DNA from 4 places in the Sodalis sp. RH19 genome. Region 2 is predicted to be linked to each of the others. Evidence: predicted binding sites of a transcription regulator. Region 2 holds the regulator's gene; each other region holds the start of a gene.
What was found. The regulator PurR, encoded in region 2, represses purine synthesis genes. The targets are predictions, from matches to a motif close to CANGCAAACGTTTGCNTG.
Positions count from the first base shown of each region.

Region 1: the regulator PurR is predicted to act here: its motif matches at 1,831-1,848, upstream of ACL2XF_RS20360 (nucleobase:cation symporter-2 family protein).
Region 3: the regulator PurR is predicted to act here: its motif matches at 2,332-2,349, upstream of purE (5-(carboxyamino)imidazole ribonucleotide mutase).
Region 4: the regulator PurR is predicted to act here: its motif matches at 2,520-2,537, upstream of purT (formate-dependent phosphoribosylglycinamide formyltransferase).

Region 1 is NZ_CP178734.1:4,517,426-4,521,079, reverse strand. Features, by position in the region: gene ACL2XF_RS20365 (AsmA family protein) at 1-254, opposite strand, end outside; gene ACL2XF_RS20360 (nucleobase:cation symporter-2 family protein) at 392-1,771, opposite strand; gene recG (ATP-dependent DNA helicase RecG) at 1,956-3,654, opposite strand, start outside.
Region 2 is NZ_CP178734.1:1,790,411-1,794,064, reverse strand. Features, by position in the region: gene ACL2XF_RS08045 (NlpC/P60 family protein) at 129-1,022, shown strand; gene ACL2XF_RS08040 (YnhF family membrane protein) at 1,085-1,174, opposite strand; gene purR (HTH-type transcriptional repressor PurR) at 1,412-2,428, shown strand; gene cfa (cyclopropane fatty acyl phospholipid synthase) at 2,874-3,654, shown strand, end outside.
Region 3 is NZ_CP178734.1:3,133,524-3,137,177, forward strand. Features, by position in the region: gene cysS (cysteine--tRNA ligase) at 1-785, opposite strand, end outside; gene ppiB (peptidylprolyl isomerase B) at 1,076-1,570, shown strand; gene ACL2XF_RS14285 (UDP-2,3-diacylglucosamine diphosphatase) at 1,580-2,305, shown strand; gene purE (5-(carboxyamino)imidazole ribonucleotide mutase) at 2,464-2,973, shown strand; gene purK (5-(carboxyamino)imidazole ribonucleotide synthase) at 2,970-3,654, shown strand, end outside.
Region 4 is NZ_CP178734.1:2,192,856-2,196,509, reverse strand. Features, by position in the region: gene zwf (glucose-6-phosphate dehydrogenase) at 1-457, shown strand, start outside; gene ACL2XF_RS09860 (bifunctional 4-hydroxy-2-oxoglutarate aldolase/2-dehydro-3-deoxy-phosphogluconate aldolase) at 573-1,214, shown strand; gene purT (formate-dependent phosphoribosylglycinamide formyltransferase) at 1,302-2,480, opposite strand; gene ACL2XF_RS09850 (YebF family protein) at 2,711-3,448, shown strand; gene ACL2XF_RS09845 (tellurite resistance TerB family protein) at 3,605-3,654, shown strand, end outside.

The DNA.
Region 1 (3,654 bases), 2.7 Mb from region 2:
GCCACCAGCCGTTTGGCCACAAGCGTAGCCCGGCGTTCTTTTTGCCCGAAAGAGATGTTGTCGAAATAAATGTCGCCCGGATCGGACCAGTTGTGGGTGATCTTATTAAACGATAATTGGTAGCCGGTATGCTGGGTGACTAACCGGCTAACCCAGCCGGCGCCCCAGGTGGTTTGCAGCAACACGTAGATCAGGATAATTATCAATAGCACTATCAAAAGTATTGATAATAAGAGTTTCCCAATAAATTTCATTGCTCAAATCCATCGCTGTCATAAAGGTTACCCAGTTTATGCCGTAATTAACGGGGCTTCTCAATAGCCAATGTGCTTCAGACAAAAAAAAGCCGCCGTATTGATACGGCGACCGCAAAAAAATGATAGCTAACTAATTAATTATGTTCCGGCGGGAACAATAAATTCAAGATGATGGCGGTAATGCCGCCGGCGGCAATGCCGGAGGACATCAGGGTCTTCAGCCACTGCGGCGCGAACTGCAAAATCAGCGGCTGCTGCGACACGCCCAGCCCTACCGCCAACGATAGGGCGATAATCATAATGGCGCGGCGATTAAGCCGTTCACGGGATACGATACGTACGCCGGACGCGGCGATGGTGCCGAACATGACGATAGTCGCGCCGCCCAGCACCGGCTCGGGAATATGCTGTACAAAGCCGCTGACCACCGGAAACAGCCCCAGCGCAATCAGCATCAGCGACACCACAAAACCGACATAACGGCTGGCGACGCCGGTCAGTTGGATGACGCCGTTATTTTGACCGAAACAGGAGTTTGGGAAAGTGTTGAACACGGCCGACAGCATTGAATTCAGGCCGTTGGCCAGCACGCCGCCTTTCAGGCGCCGCATATAGATGGGGCCGCGTACCGGCTGTTCCGAGACGTCGGAGGTGGCGGTAATATCGCCGATGGTCTCCAGCGAAGTGACCATAAATACCAGCATCAGCGGGATAAGCAGATCCCAGTCAAAACCCAGGCCGTAATACAGCGGGGTCGGCACCATGATTATGGATTGCGCCGGCGCGGGAGCGGTCTGCGGCAACATGCCCATCATCCAGGCCGCCAGATAGCCCACCGCCATGGCGATCACCAGCGAGGCGACCCGCAGATAGGGATTGCGCTGACGATTGAGCAGGATGATGACCAGCAGCACCACGCCCGCCAGCATCAGGTTTTTCGGCGCGCCGAAGGTATGATCGCCCATGGCGGCGAAACCGCCGCCGATGGAAGTCAGGCCGACCTGGATCAGGGAAATGCCGATAATCATCACCACGATACCCGATACCAGCGGCGTAATGATGCGCCGGGCCAGGTGCAGTACGCGGGATAATAAAATTTCCGTGCAGGACGCCACCATCAGCGTGCCGAACAGGGCCGCCATCATCGTGGGCACATCGGCGCCGCCGTTTTTCAGCGCCAGGCCGCCCATGATAAGCGGCGTGACAAAGTTAAAGCTGGTGCCCTGGATGGACAGCAGGCCCGATCCCACCGGTCCCCAGGTCTTGATTTGCAGCAGCGAGGCCAGGCCGGAGGCAAACAGCGACATGCTGATAATATGCTGCGTGTCCTGCGCCGGGAGCCCCAGCGCCTGGCAGATTAACAGGCCGGGCGTAATCACGGCGACAAACATGGCCAGCAGATGCTGGCAGGCGGCAAACAGGGTTTCCGCCAGCGGCGGACGATCGTCGAGGTGATAAATCAGCTCGCTTTTGGCAACGGGAATCGGCGCGTCATCAACGTCAGTGGCTGGCATGGTCATGGGGGGAAACATTCCTGGGCGGCAAAGGAGGCATTTTAATCATCCTGTTTTTAAAAGCAAACGATTGCTCGCGACCTGCGCCCGCGCCGGTTGATATAGGTCAATGCCGGCGCAGATTTCAGGCCGGCGCCCCGGGAGCCGATGCCGGCGGGAGGGAACAAGAGGGAATACTTATGGCTCAGGCGTTGGTATAGCGCACGCGCTCCGGCATCCAGCGCTCAATCAGCGCCTGGGCGGCGGCGGGATAGTGTTGGTGGATATGGCGCGCCAGCCGCTGGACTTCCGGGATCATGGCCTGGTCGCGCAGCAGATCGGCCACTTTGAATTCCGCGTTGCCGGTCTGGCGCGTGCCCAGCAATTCCCCGGGGCCGCGGATCTCCAGATCTTGTTGCGCGATGATAAAACCGTCGTTGGTATCCCGCAGCACCTGTAGACGCCGCTGCGCGGTTTTGCTCAGGGGCGATTTATAGAGCAGCACACAGTGCGAGGCCACCGCGCCGCGTCCCACGCGGCCGCGCAGCTGATGCAGCTGCGCCAGTCCCAGGCGTTCCGGGTTCTCGATAATCATCAGGCTGGCGTTGGGCACATCGACGCCAACCTCAATAACGGTGGTCGCCACCAGCAAGTGAACCTCACCGGCCTTGAATGCCTGCATAATCTGCTGTTTTTCCTGTGATTTCATGCGCCCATGCACCATCCCGACGGTCAGTTCCGGCAGGGCGGCGGCGAGCCCCTCCCAGGTGGCCTGCGCCGCCTGGGCTTCCAGCAGATCGGATTCCTCGATGATGGTGCAGACCCAATAGGCCTGGCGCTGCTCCTGTAAGCAGGCTTGGCGCACCCGCTGGATGACATCTTCGCGCCGGGTGTCGGGAATGGCCACCGTGGTCACGGGCGTGCGGCCGGGGGGCAGCTCATCGATAACCGAGGTATCCAGATCGGCGTAGGCGGTCATGGCGAGCGTGCGCGGGATGGGGGTGGCGGTCATGATGAGCTGGTGGGGATGGAACCCCTGCGCCAGGCCCTTCTCCCATAATGCCAGGCGCTGATGCACGCCAAAGCGGTGCTGCTCGTCGATAATCACCAGCGCCAGCCCCGAGAATTGCACCTGTTCCTGGAAAATGGCATGGGTACCCACCACCATCGCCACCCTGCCGGCGGCGATGGCATCTTGCTGGGCAATACGCGCCTTGCCTTTTTGTTTGCCGGCCAGCCAGCCCACCTCAATGCCCAATGGCTCAAACCAGTTGCGAAACGTTTGCGCATGCTGCTCGGCCAGCAGTTCGGTGGGCGCCATCAAGGCCACCTGCTTGCCCTGGGCAATGGCTCGCAGCGCCGCCAGGGCCGCCACCAGGGTTTTACCCGAGCCGACGTCGCCCTGCACCAGACGCATCATCGGCACGGGTAGAGCCAGGTCGCTCTCGATTTCCGTCGCCACCCGTTGCTGGGCGCCGGTGGGCGCGAAGGGCAGCCGGCCGAGGAATTGCTGCTTGAGATGATGATCGGCGGTCAGCGCCAGCGCCAGCTCCTTGCGTACCCCAGCCCGCACCGCCAGCATACTGAGATTATGGGCCAGCAGCTCCTCCAGGATCAGCCGCCGTTGCGCCGGGTGTTTGCCCAGCTCCAGATCGGCGAGCGAAATGTCCGGCGCCGGACGGTGCAGAGTGCGCAGGGCGTCGGGCAGGCTTATCAGGCCCCGGCTCAGCTCCGGCGGCAGCAGCTCGGCAATCGGACAGGTATCAAGCAGGGTCAGCGCCTGGTCTGTCAGGCTGCGCAACGTCGCCTGGCGCACGCCTTCGGTGGTGGGATAGACGGGAGTTAACGACGGCGCGAGGGTGACGTCGTCATGATCGCCGAGCACATGATATTCAGGATGGATA
Region 2 (3,654 bases):
AATCGAACTTATTCACGTTTATACACAATAAGTAGTGAATTGATGATGCAATGACGAGGTAAATAGCTTAAATTCCTGTGAGGTGTTGATAACCCCCTATTTTGGGCCACATAAGGATAGCGTTTATCATGCGTTTATGCTTTACGCTTTTTGTGTTGCTTTTTACCCAGTTGTTTTTGAACCTGGCACATGCCGCGCCGAGCGCCGGCGTCAATGCCGATCAGCGCAAATCCCAGGCAGCGGCGGCAAAAACCGGCGACCGGCGCAAACGCAAACCGGTAAAAATAGCCAAGAAAAGCAAACCTGTCGCCAGCGCTCCCGCCGTCAGTGAAAAAGCCAGCATTAAAAAATCGCCGGAACCGGCGCATGAAAAAGCCGGCGTTAAACGGCCTTTGGAACCCGCGGTGGCGAAAACCGGCGCGAAGAAAAGCAAAACGTCCCCTCTTGCCAAGGCATCAAAAACCACGGCGACGAAAAAAATAGCCTCCTTCACTCCGCCGAAAAAAGGCTATAAAAAAGGTTACGGCCGGCACCGGATGATAAAAGATCAGGCGGCGGTAGAACTGGTGGCCAACGATCAGCCGATAAAGATGAGCGAGAGCCATAAGAAACGCTACCAGACCGCCAAGCTTACCGCCATGAATAAACTCCTCTCCCAAATGGGCAAGCCTTACCGTTGGGGCGGCATGTCGCCTAATACCGGCTTTGACTGCAGCGGCCTGATTTATTACGCCTACAAGGATGTGGTACGCATCCATATGCCGCGCACCGCCAACGAAATGTACCACCTGCGCGACGCAGCGCCGGTTAAGAAAGACGAGCTGGAAAGCGGCGACCTGGTCTTTTTCCATATTTCCAATCGCGGCGCGGCGGATCACGTCGGCGTCTATCTTGGCAATGGTCGCTTTATCCAGTCGCCCCGCACCGGCAGCGATATCCGTATCAGCTATCTGAGTGAGGATTATTGGCAGGATCATTACGTGGGCGCCCGCCGGGTGGTCACGCCGAAAAATATCCGCTGAAGGCGCGCTGGAAAAAAAGAGGAGCCAAGGCTCCTCTTTTTTATATCTGAACCGAGAGGGTGTCAGTTCATGACGGCGGTAAAGCTGAAGACAATAATCACCAGCAGCGAGAACACCGTGGTCAGTAACGACATTTTTAAATCGCTGTCCATTCTATCTCCTTAACGTAAACCAGGGCGCCGGCCTTATCCACCGGCCCGCAGAGCAGTTATCGTCAGTTTGCCATAACAGCGATGAAAAAGCTTGCTCCCAACCTGTAGCCGCCACATTTAACACTTTCACTTTGGCGCGGGATGAACGAAAATTAACGGTTAATTCCACAGCGTCGGAAAGTGCTTGCGCCTTCGACAGACATTATTCCAGCCAGGGCGTACGGGAGTATCAAAGGCATGGCAACCATTAAAGATGTGGCAAAACGCGCTAATGTATCGACAACCACCGTTTCGCATGTGATCAATAAAACCCGTTTTGTTGCGCAAGACACTCAAATTGCCGTGCTGGACGCCATTAAACAACTGCATTATTCACCCAGCGCCGTGGCGCGCAGCCTGAAGGTCAATCGCACCAAGTCCATCGGCCTGCTCGCCAGCACCAGCGAGGCGCCCTATTTCGCCGAAATTATCGAGGCGATTGAGCACCATTGCTTTGCTCGCGGTTATACCTTGATATTGTGCAATTCGCACAATGATCTCGAAAAACAGCGCGCCTATCTGGCGATGCTGGCGCAAAAGCGCGTCGACGGCCTGCTGGTGATGTGCGCCGAGTATCCCGAAACGCTGCTGGATATGCTTGAGGAATATCAGCATATCCCCATGGTGGTCATGGATTGGGGTGAGGCCCGCCGTGATTTTACCGACACCATTATCGATAACGCCTTTGCCGGCGGTTATATGGCGACGCAATATTTGCTTAAACGCGGCCATCGCGCCATCGGCGCCATTCCCGGACAGCTGGCGCGCAACACCGGCGGCGGCCGCCACCGCGGCTATCTGCATGCCATGGCGGAGGCCGGCATCCCGTTAAACGACCGCTGGATTGTGCAAGGCAATTTCGAGCCTGAATCCGGCTACCTGGCGATGAAACAAATCCTGGCGCAAACGCCGCGTCCCACCGCGGTCTTCTGCGGCGGCGACATTATGGCCATGGGCGCACTGTGCGCCATTAATGAAATGGGCCTGAGCGTACCCGAGGATATTTCTATCATCGGCTACGACAACGTGCGCAATTCGTGCTTTTTCAGCCCGGCGCTGACCACCATCCATCAGCCTAAAGAGGATTTGGGCGAGGCGGCGCTTACCATGCTGCTCGATAGGATTACCAGCAAACGCGAGAACGCCAAAACCATCGAAGTCCATCCGTCGCTGATTGAACGCCGTTCGGTCGCAGACGGTCCCTTCCCCGCTTAAGGCCACGCGCCAGGCCCGGGCAACGGGCTGGCGCCTCCAGGGTCTGTTGCTATGTAAAGCGCCGTCCGCCTCGGACACAAGATTTTTCATATAATGATCTCTGTGCAAAGAGTTATTGTTTCAGAGAGAAATCATTAAGTTATAATGGGAAATACATTAGCGCGTTAGCTATTGTCTAAATTAAAATGCAGGCTTATACTCAATATCGTTAACAATTATAACGAGTTGTCTAATAAATTTGTATAAAAGTATGTCGTGTTTTCCAACATGACATCACCCTTTTATAAAGCGCCCGGCTAAGTCGCAGTCTAAGGTTTACTTTATATTCCTCTGTTGATGGTGATACTTCAGACACCACGGATAACCGTGGATTCTTATAAAGCCCGCAGGCATGGTGAGTGCTTTTCCTGACGGGGCACTGCAGAAGAAAGGTGATGGAGAAGCTATGAGTTCCTCGTGCGTTGAAGACCTGAGCTTTCATGATAATGATTGGTACCGTATCGTCCATGAATTGCTCTCTGAAGCCGGTATTGAACTCAATGGTTCAAGACCATTTGATATCCGAATCAAGAATCCGGGATTTTTTAAGCGCGTATTGCAGGATGGATCTTTGGGATTGGGCGAGAGTTACATGGATGGCTGGTGGGAGTGTGAGCGGCTGGACATTTTTTTCCAGCGTGTTCTCAGGGCGGGTCTGGAGAATAAACTTCCGCATCATTTAAAAGATACCTTACGCATTGCCGCCGCCCGGCTGATGAACCTCCAGTCGCGCAAGCGGGCCTGGATCGTGGGCAAAGAACATTACGATTTGGGTAACGATCTGTTTGAAAAGATGCTCGATCCCTATATGCAATATTCCTGCGGCTACTGGAAACAGGCGACCACCCTCGAGGAAGCCCAGCAGGATAAGCTGAAGATGATTTGCGAAAAACTGCAGCTGCGACCCGGCCTGACGCTGCTGGACGTGGGCTGCGGCTGGGGCGGGCTTGCCGCCTACGCGGCCAGGAATTATGGCGTATCGGTACAGGGCGTCACTATCTCTGCCGAGCAGCAAAAGCTGGCGCAAACGCGCTGCGAGGGACTGGATGTCACCATTTTGCTGCAGGACTATCGCGATCTGGATATGCAATTTGACCGTATTGTTTCAGTCGGCATGTTCGAACACGTCGGTCCCAAGAATTACGCCACCTATTTCGACGTTATCGATCGCAACCTGAAACGCGACG
Region 3 (3,654 bases), 1.3 Mb from region 2:
ACCATCACCATGCCGGAATGCATCCAATAATTGACATAAGGCCCTTCGTGGGCGCAGCTCGATTGGGCGATTTCGTTTTCGTGGTGGGGAAACATAAGGTCCGAACCGCCGCCGTGAATATCGAAATGATTGCCCAAATGCTTGCAGTTCATGGCCGAGCATTCCACATGCCAGCCCGGACGCCCCGGTCCCCATGGCGACGGCCAGCTGGGCTCGCCTTCCTTGGACATTTTCCACAAGACGAAATCCATCGGGTTGCGTTTGACATCGTCGATATCCACCCGGGCGCCGGCCTGCAACTGCTCGAGATCCTGACGCGATAACACGCCATAGGTGGGGTCGGAGTCCACAGCGAACATGACATCGCCGTTGGCGGCCTGGTAGGCATGGTTTTTTTGCAGCAAGACCGCCACGATGTCGATGATATCGGCCATGTGCAAGGTCGCGCGTGGTTCTTCATCCGGACGCAGAATATTCAGGCTGTCGAAGTCCCGGTGCATTTCAGCGATCATACGGCCGGTAAGCGTATCGATGCTTTCATCGTTGGCATGGGCCCGTTTGATGATCTTGTCGTCAATATCGGTGATGTTACGCACATACTTTACCTCATAACCTTTAAAACGCAGGTACCGGGTAACGACGTCGAAGGCGACAAACGTCCGGCCGTGGCCGATATGACAAAGGTCATAAACGGTGATGCCGCACACGTACATACCGACTTTACCGGCATGAATGGGTTGGAAATCCTCTTTTTGACGTGTCAGGGTATTATAAATCTTCAGCATCGACATTCATTCCATGGTGTTAACGGGTACGTGTGTATAGCGACAAGTTGAGACAGGGTATTTTCCAACAGCGTATTGAACCCTGAAGGCGTCGGTAATGCAAGGACGGGGCCCTGGTTTTCAAACGGCGGGTTATCCCCGGCCAACAGCACGGCCTGGCTTGCCAGAATAACAGAAATGGTCATCCGCTGCGGTGAATGCTGACTCCATGGCAGACTTATGTTATAAATCCAGTCTGCTTGATCACTTCGTGTGAGCAACTCTTTTACCGACTCGTAGGACAACTATTTATGGTCACTCTTCATACCAATCACGGCGATATCGTTATTAAGACCTTCGCCGACAAAGCGCCGTTAACCGTTGAGAACTTCCTGACCTATTGCCGTGACGGCTTTTATGATAATACCATTTTCCATCGCGTTATTAATGGTTTCATGATCCAGGGCGGCGGTTTTGAACCCGGCATGACGCAGAAAAAAACCCGCGCCACCGTGAAAAACGAAGCCAACAATGGCCTGAAGAACAATCGCGGCACCCTGGCCATGGCCCGCACCAACGATCCGCATTCCGCCACCGCGCAATTCTTTATTAACCTGGTGGATAACGACTTCCTGAACTTCCGTTCCGAACGCCCGGACGGTTGGGGATATTGCGTCTTCGCCGAAGTGACCGACGGTATGGATGTAGTCGATAAGATTAAAAACGTGGCGACCGGAAACAGCGGCCCGCATCAGGATGTACCGAAAGAAGATGTGATCATAACCGGTGTGACCGTAGACGAATAAATCGTTGCCATGGCAACCCTGTTTGTTGCGGATATTCATCTTAGCGTCCAGGAACCGGCGATTACCGCCGGTTTTCTGCATTTTTTGCAACGGCAGGCCGTCCACGCCGACGCGCTCTATATCCTGGGCGATTTGTTCGAAGCCTGGATTGGCGATGACGACCCGTCCCCGCTGCACGGCGAGATAGCCGCGGCGCTGAATGCGCTGGCGCGCCGGGGAATACCCTGTTTTTTTATTCACGGCAACCGGGATTTCCTGCTGGGCCGGGATTTTGCCGCCGCCAGCGGCATGACGCTGCTGCCGGAAGAACAACTGCTTACCCTGTACGGCCGGTCGGTGCTGGTTCTGCACGGCGATACGCTGTGTACCGATGATCAGGCTTATCAACGCTACCGCCGGCGGATCAATCAACGTTGGCTGCAGCGCCTGTTCCTGGCGCTGCCGCTGAGATGGCGCCTGCGCATTGCCGGACGGATGCGGGCCAGCAGCCAGCGCGCCAATATGACGAAATCCCAGACGATTATGGACGTCAGCCAAGAGGCGGTTACCGCCGCGCTTGCGCGACATGGGACCGATTGGATGATCCATGGCCATACCCACCGGCCGGCGATCCATGCCGTGCAGACCGCGGCGGGCATCGCCCATCGTGCGGTACTGGGCGCCTGGCATCTTCAGGGGTCGATGATCCGGGTCACCGGGACCAGCGTCGAGCTGATTGAGTTCCCCTTCGATTAAGCGGCGCAATTTATAGCGCCGGCGGCTACGCAACCGTTTTCCTCTCCAGGCGCACATGATATGCTCTACGCCCTCTTCTTTCTGATAGCCTGCGCCGGGCGCATTGCGGCGCAGGCTGTGGGAGAGCGGTCGGCAACATTTACAGGAGCACCACGCGCATGCAATCCAATCTTGCCCCGGCAAAAATCGCCATCGTCATGGGGTCCAAAAGCGACTGGGCCACGATGCAATTCGCCGCCGACATTCTCGCCACGCTGCAGCTTGCCTGTCATGTGGAGATCGTCTCGGCGCATCGCACCCCCGACAAGCTCTTCCGCTTTGCTGAACAGGCATCCGCCGCCGGGTTTGAAGTGATTATCGCCGGCGCGGGCGGTGCCGCCCATCTGCCCGGCATGCTGGCGGCAAAAACGCTGGTGCCGGTACTTGGCGTGCCGGTGCAGAGCGCGGCATTAAGCGGCGTCGACAGCCTCTATTCCATTGTCCAGATGCCGCGCGGCGTGCCGGTGGGTACCCTGGCGATCGGCAAGGCCGGCGCGGCCAACGCCGCACTGCTGGCGGCGCAGATCCTGGCGTTGCACGATCGGGAATTATCCGCCCGGCTGGCGGCCTGGCGTGTGACGCAGACTGACGAGGTGCTGGCGCATCCCGATCCGCGGGAGGAAGCATGAAACCGGTATGTATCCTGGGCAACGGCCAGCTAGGGCGCATGCTGCGCCAGGCCGGCGAACCACTGGGCATTGCGGTCTTCCCGGTGGGGCTTGACGCCGATCCCGGCTCGGTGCCGGTGGCGCAAAGCGTGATTACCGCTGAGATCGAGCGCTGGCCGCAGACCCCCCTTACCCGCGAGCTGGCCCAGCATAATGCCTTTGTTAACCGCGATATTTTTCCGCGGCTTGCCGACCGGCTGACGCAAAAACAGCTGCTGGACAGCCTGAGGCTTGCCACCGCGCCCTGGGAAGAACTGACCGCGGCGGCGCAATGGCCGCAGGTGTTTGCCTCCTTTGGCGACCTGGCCATCGTCAAGCGGCGCGTGGGTGGCTATGATGGGCGCGGCCAATGGCGTCTCGTACCCGGCGAAGAGGCGGCGCTGCCCCAGGAGTGCTACGGCAGTTGTATCGTTGAGCGCGGTATCGCCTTTTCCGGCGAAGTTTCGCTGATCGGCGCCCGCGGGCATAACGGCGACAGGGTGTTTTATCCGCTGACGCATAACCTGCATCAGGACGGCATCCTGCGCACCAGCGTGGTTTTTGCCCGGCCGGACGACAGATTGCAGCGCCGGGCCGAGAGCATGCTCTCGGCAATAATGCATGAACTAAAATATGTCGGCGTGATGGCGATGGAATGTTTTA
Region 4 (3,654 bases), 400 kb from region 2:
GTTGCCGACCAAATGTTCCGAAGTGGTGGTGTATTTCAAGAACCCGGCGCTGAATCTGTTCCGCGACTCCTACCAGGAATTGCCGCAGAACAAGCTGACCATCCGCCTGCAACCGGACGAGGGCATGGATATCCAAATCCTCAATAAGGTGCCGGGGCTGGATCATAAGCATCGCCTGCAAACCACCAAGCTGGATTTGAGTTTCAGTGAAACCTTTAACCAGGAACATCTGGCGGATGCCTACGAACGGCTGCTGCTGGAAACCATGCGCGGCATCCAGGCGCTGTTTGTGCGCCGCGACGAAGTGGAAGAGGCCTGGACCTGGGTGGATTCCATTATGGAAGCCTGGGCGTCCGACAATGACGCGCCCAAGCCTTACCAGGCGGGCACCTGGGGGCCGGTGGCCTCGGTGGCCATGATTACCCGGGACGGCCGTTCCTGGAACGAGTTTGAATAACACCGCATTCCCCACCGGTGCCGGGTTGATCCCGCGCCGGTAATTTTTAGCCCGGTGTTTTGGCGTGCCACGCCTTAAACACGCGGTGATGATGTTCATACGGAGACAGCAAGTCATGAAGCATTGGAAAACAAGCGCGGAAACTATCCTGACCTCAGGCCCGGTAGTACCCGTTATCGTTATCAATAAGCTGGAACACGCGGTTCCTTTAGCCAAAGCGCTGGTCGCCGGCGGTGTGCGTGTACTGGAAGTCACGTTGCGCACCCCCTGCGCGATGGACGCCATCCGCGCCATCGCCAAAGAAGTGCCCGAGGCCATCGTCGGCGCGGGCACCGTGACCAATGTGGAGCAGTTGGCGGAAGTGACCGCTGCCGGCGCGCAGTTCGCCATCAGCCCTGGCCTGACCGAACCCTTGCTGAAAGCGGCCGTCGCGGGTACCATTCCGCTGATACCGGGTATCGCCACTGTTTCCGAACTGATGCTCGGTATGGATTACGGCCTGCGCGAGTTCAAATTTTTCCCGGCCGAGGCCAACGGCGGCGTCAAGGCGCTGCAAGCGATTGCCGGTCCGTTCTCGCAGGTGCGTTTCTGCCCCACCGGCGGCATTTCACCGAAGAACTACCGTGATTACCTGGCGCTGAAAAGCGTGCTGTGTATCGGCGGTTCCTGGCTGGTGCCTAACGATGCGCTGGAAGCGGGCGATTATGCGCGCATCACCGAACTGGCTAAAGAAGCGGTGGCCGGCGCCAAGCTTTAAGCCGGCGCGCATCCGCTCCCGCCATTCAGGCAGGTAATAAGGGCTCCTTCGCAAGAGGAGCTTTTTTTTTGGTTCAGGCCTGGCGCATCAGCCGCTGACCTTGACCGCCGCGGCACAGGCTTTGGCATCCTTTACCGCCTCTTCCACCGTCTGCGCCATGGCCAGGGCCACGCCAAGACGGCGCTTGCCGCCGATTTCCGGCTTGCCGAATAGCCTGATCTGCGTTTGCGCTTTCAGCGCCTGCTCCAGGCCGCTGAAACGCACGTCGCTGCTGGTCAGCTCCGGCAGGATAACCGCCGACGCCGCCGGGCCGTACTGGCGGATCGCGCCGACGGGCAGGCCGAGGAAGGCGCGCACATGCAGGGCGAATTCGGACAGATCCTGGGAGATAAGGGTCACCATGCCGGTATCATGCGGACGCGGCGACACTTCGCTGAATATCACCTCGTCGCCGCGCACAAACAGCTCAACGCCGAACAATCCGCGGCCGCCCAGGGCGGTCACGACCTGTTGTGCGATATCCCGCGCCCGTTGCAATGCCACCGCGCTCATGTGCTGCGGCTGCCAGGATTCCCGGTAATCGCCGTCCTCCTGGCGATGACCGATGGGATCGCAGAAATGGATACCATCGACGGCGCTGACGGTAAGCAGGGTAATTTCAAAATCAAAGGGGACCAGGCCCTCGACAATCACCTTGCCGCCGCCGGCGCGGCCGCCCTGCTGCGCATAGTTCCAGGCCGCGTCCAGGCCGGCGGCCGCGCGTACCAGGCTCTGGCCTTTACCCGACGAACTCATCACCGGTTTGATAATCAAAGGATATCCGATTGCCGATACCGCCTGGTCCAGCCCGGCGCGGTCGGCGGCAAAACGGTAGGCGGAAGTGGGCAGGCCCAGCGTTTCCGCCGCCAGGCGGCGGATGCCCTCGCGGTTCATGGTCAGGCGCGTGGCCTGCGCGCAGGGCACCACACGATGGCCCTCATGTTCAAGGGCTACCAGCATGTCGGTGGCGATGGCTTCGATTTCCGGCACGATAAAATCGGGCCGTTCCAGTTCAATCACCGCCCTGAGCGCATCGCCGTCCAGCATATTGATGACGTGCGCGCGATGGGCGACATGCATCGCCGGGGCGTTCGCATAACGATCGACGGCAATCACCTCGACGCCAAGCCGTTGACACTCAATCGCCACCTCTTTGCCCAGTTCACCGCTGCCCAGCAGCATGACCCGCGTGGCGCCGGGACGTAACGCCGTGCCTATGATTAACATCCGCTTTCCCCTGACCTGATAAAAATTGCGCGCAGTATAAACGAAAACGATTGCGCGTGCAGCAGCGCCGGTACGATGAGGGGAGAGCAGGACGTGGGAATCGGCCTGGACGCCGCCAAAAACGCCCGGCTTTTGTTATAGTTCGTATAATTCCCGTTCTCAACGTAATTTTAACCGGCTATTATCATTCAATACCTTGAGAACGGATAATCAGAACAAGTGGAGGTTTTATGCATAAAACGGGAATCGGCCTGTTAGGCGTCATCGTCATCGGCATGTTGCTGCCGTCACTCGCGGCCGCGGAAGATCAAACACCGCAGGCGGCTGGGCAGGCCGCCGCCTCGCAAACGTCCACGGAAGGCGCGTCCACCACTCAGCAGCCCGCCGGACAGACGCAGAATACCCAACCGGGCACCGCCGCCCCGGCGCCGGCGAATACCGCCGCTCCGGCACAGACACCGCCGGCTAATGACGCCGCGCCGGCCCCGGCAACGCCGCCGGCCGCCGCCCCGGTTAAAAAACAGCCGGAGGAGCCCCCGGCCGCCGATAAACCGGCGCCGGCTAAAAAGGCCCCGGCGGAGAAGGCCAAGGCGGAAGCCGCGCCGGCCGCCGCCGATAATAAAACGCCGGCCGCCGCCGATAATAAAACGCCGGCGGCGAAGGAACCGGCCAAAAAAAGCCAGCCCGGGAAGACGTATAAGGTTGCGGCCTGTCCCGATCTCAACGCCCCCCAGGTGGCGGAACTGATTAAACAGGACTACACCCAGAATCGCTTTCCCCACACCGACGACGATAAAAAGGCCCTGGGCGGCGACACCATTGTCGCGCAGGTCAACCCCGAGGATATCACCGGCAACGGCGACAACTGGCAGGCGCCGCTGAAAATTCGCGGGCAAACCGCCGATCGCGCCTATGCTGTGAACCTTGATTGTGAAAAAGGTGAAATAAGTTATTCCCTCCAGCAATAACACTCCCTGCCGGACGCGCGGCGTGAAATGCGCGTCCGGACATCGGCGGCCCCGCTATCTTTGCAAACCCTTTTAACAACTTGACACAAAATCCGCTAGGTTAGGACATGTGGCGCCGGGCACCGTCCGGCATACACCACCTAAAGGGGAACGGCAATGAATCAGTGGCTGCAGAAAATCCAGACCCTGGTCCAGCAAAAGGGCGG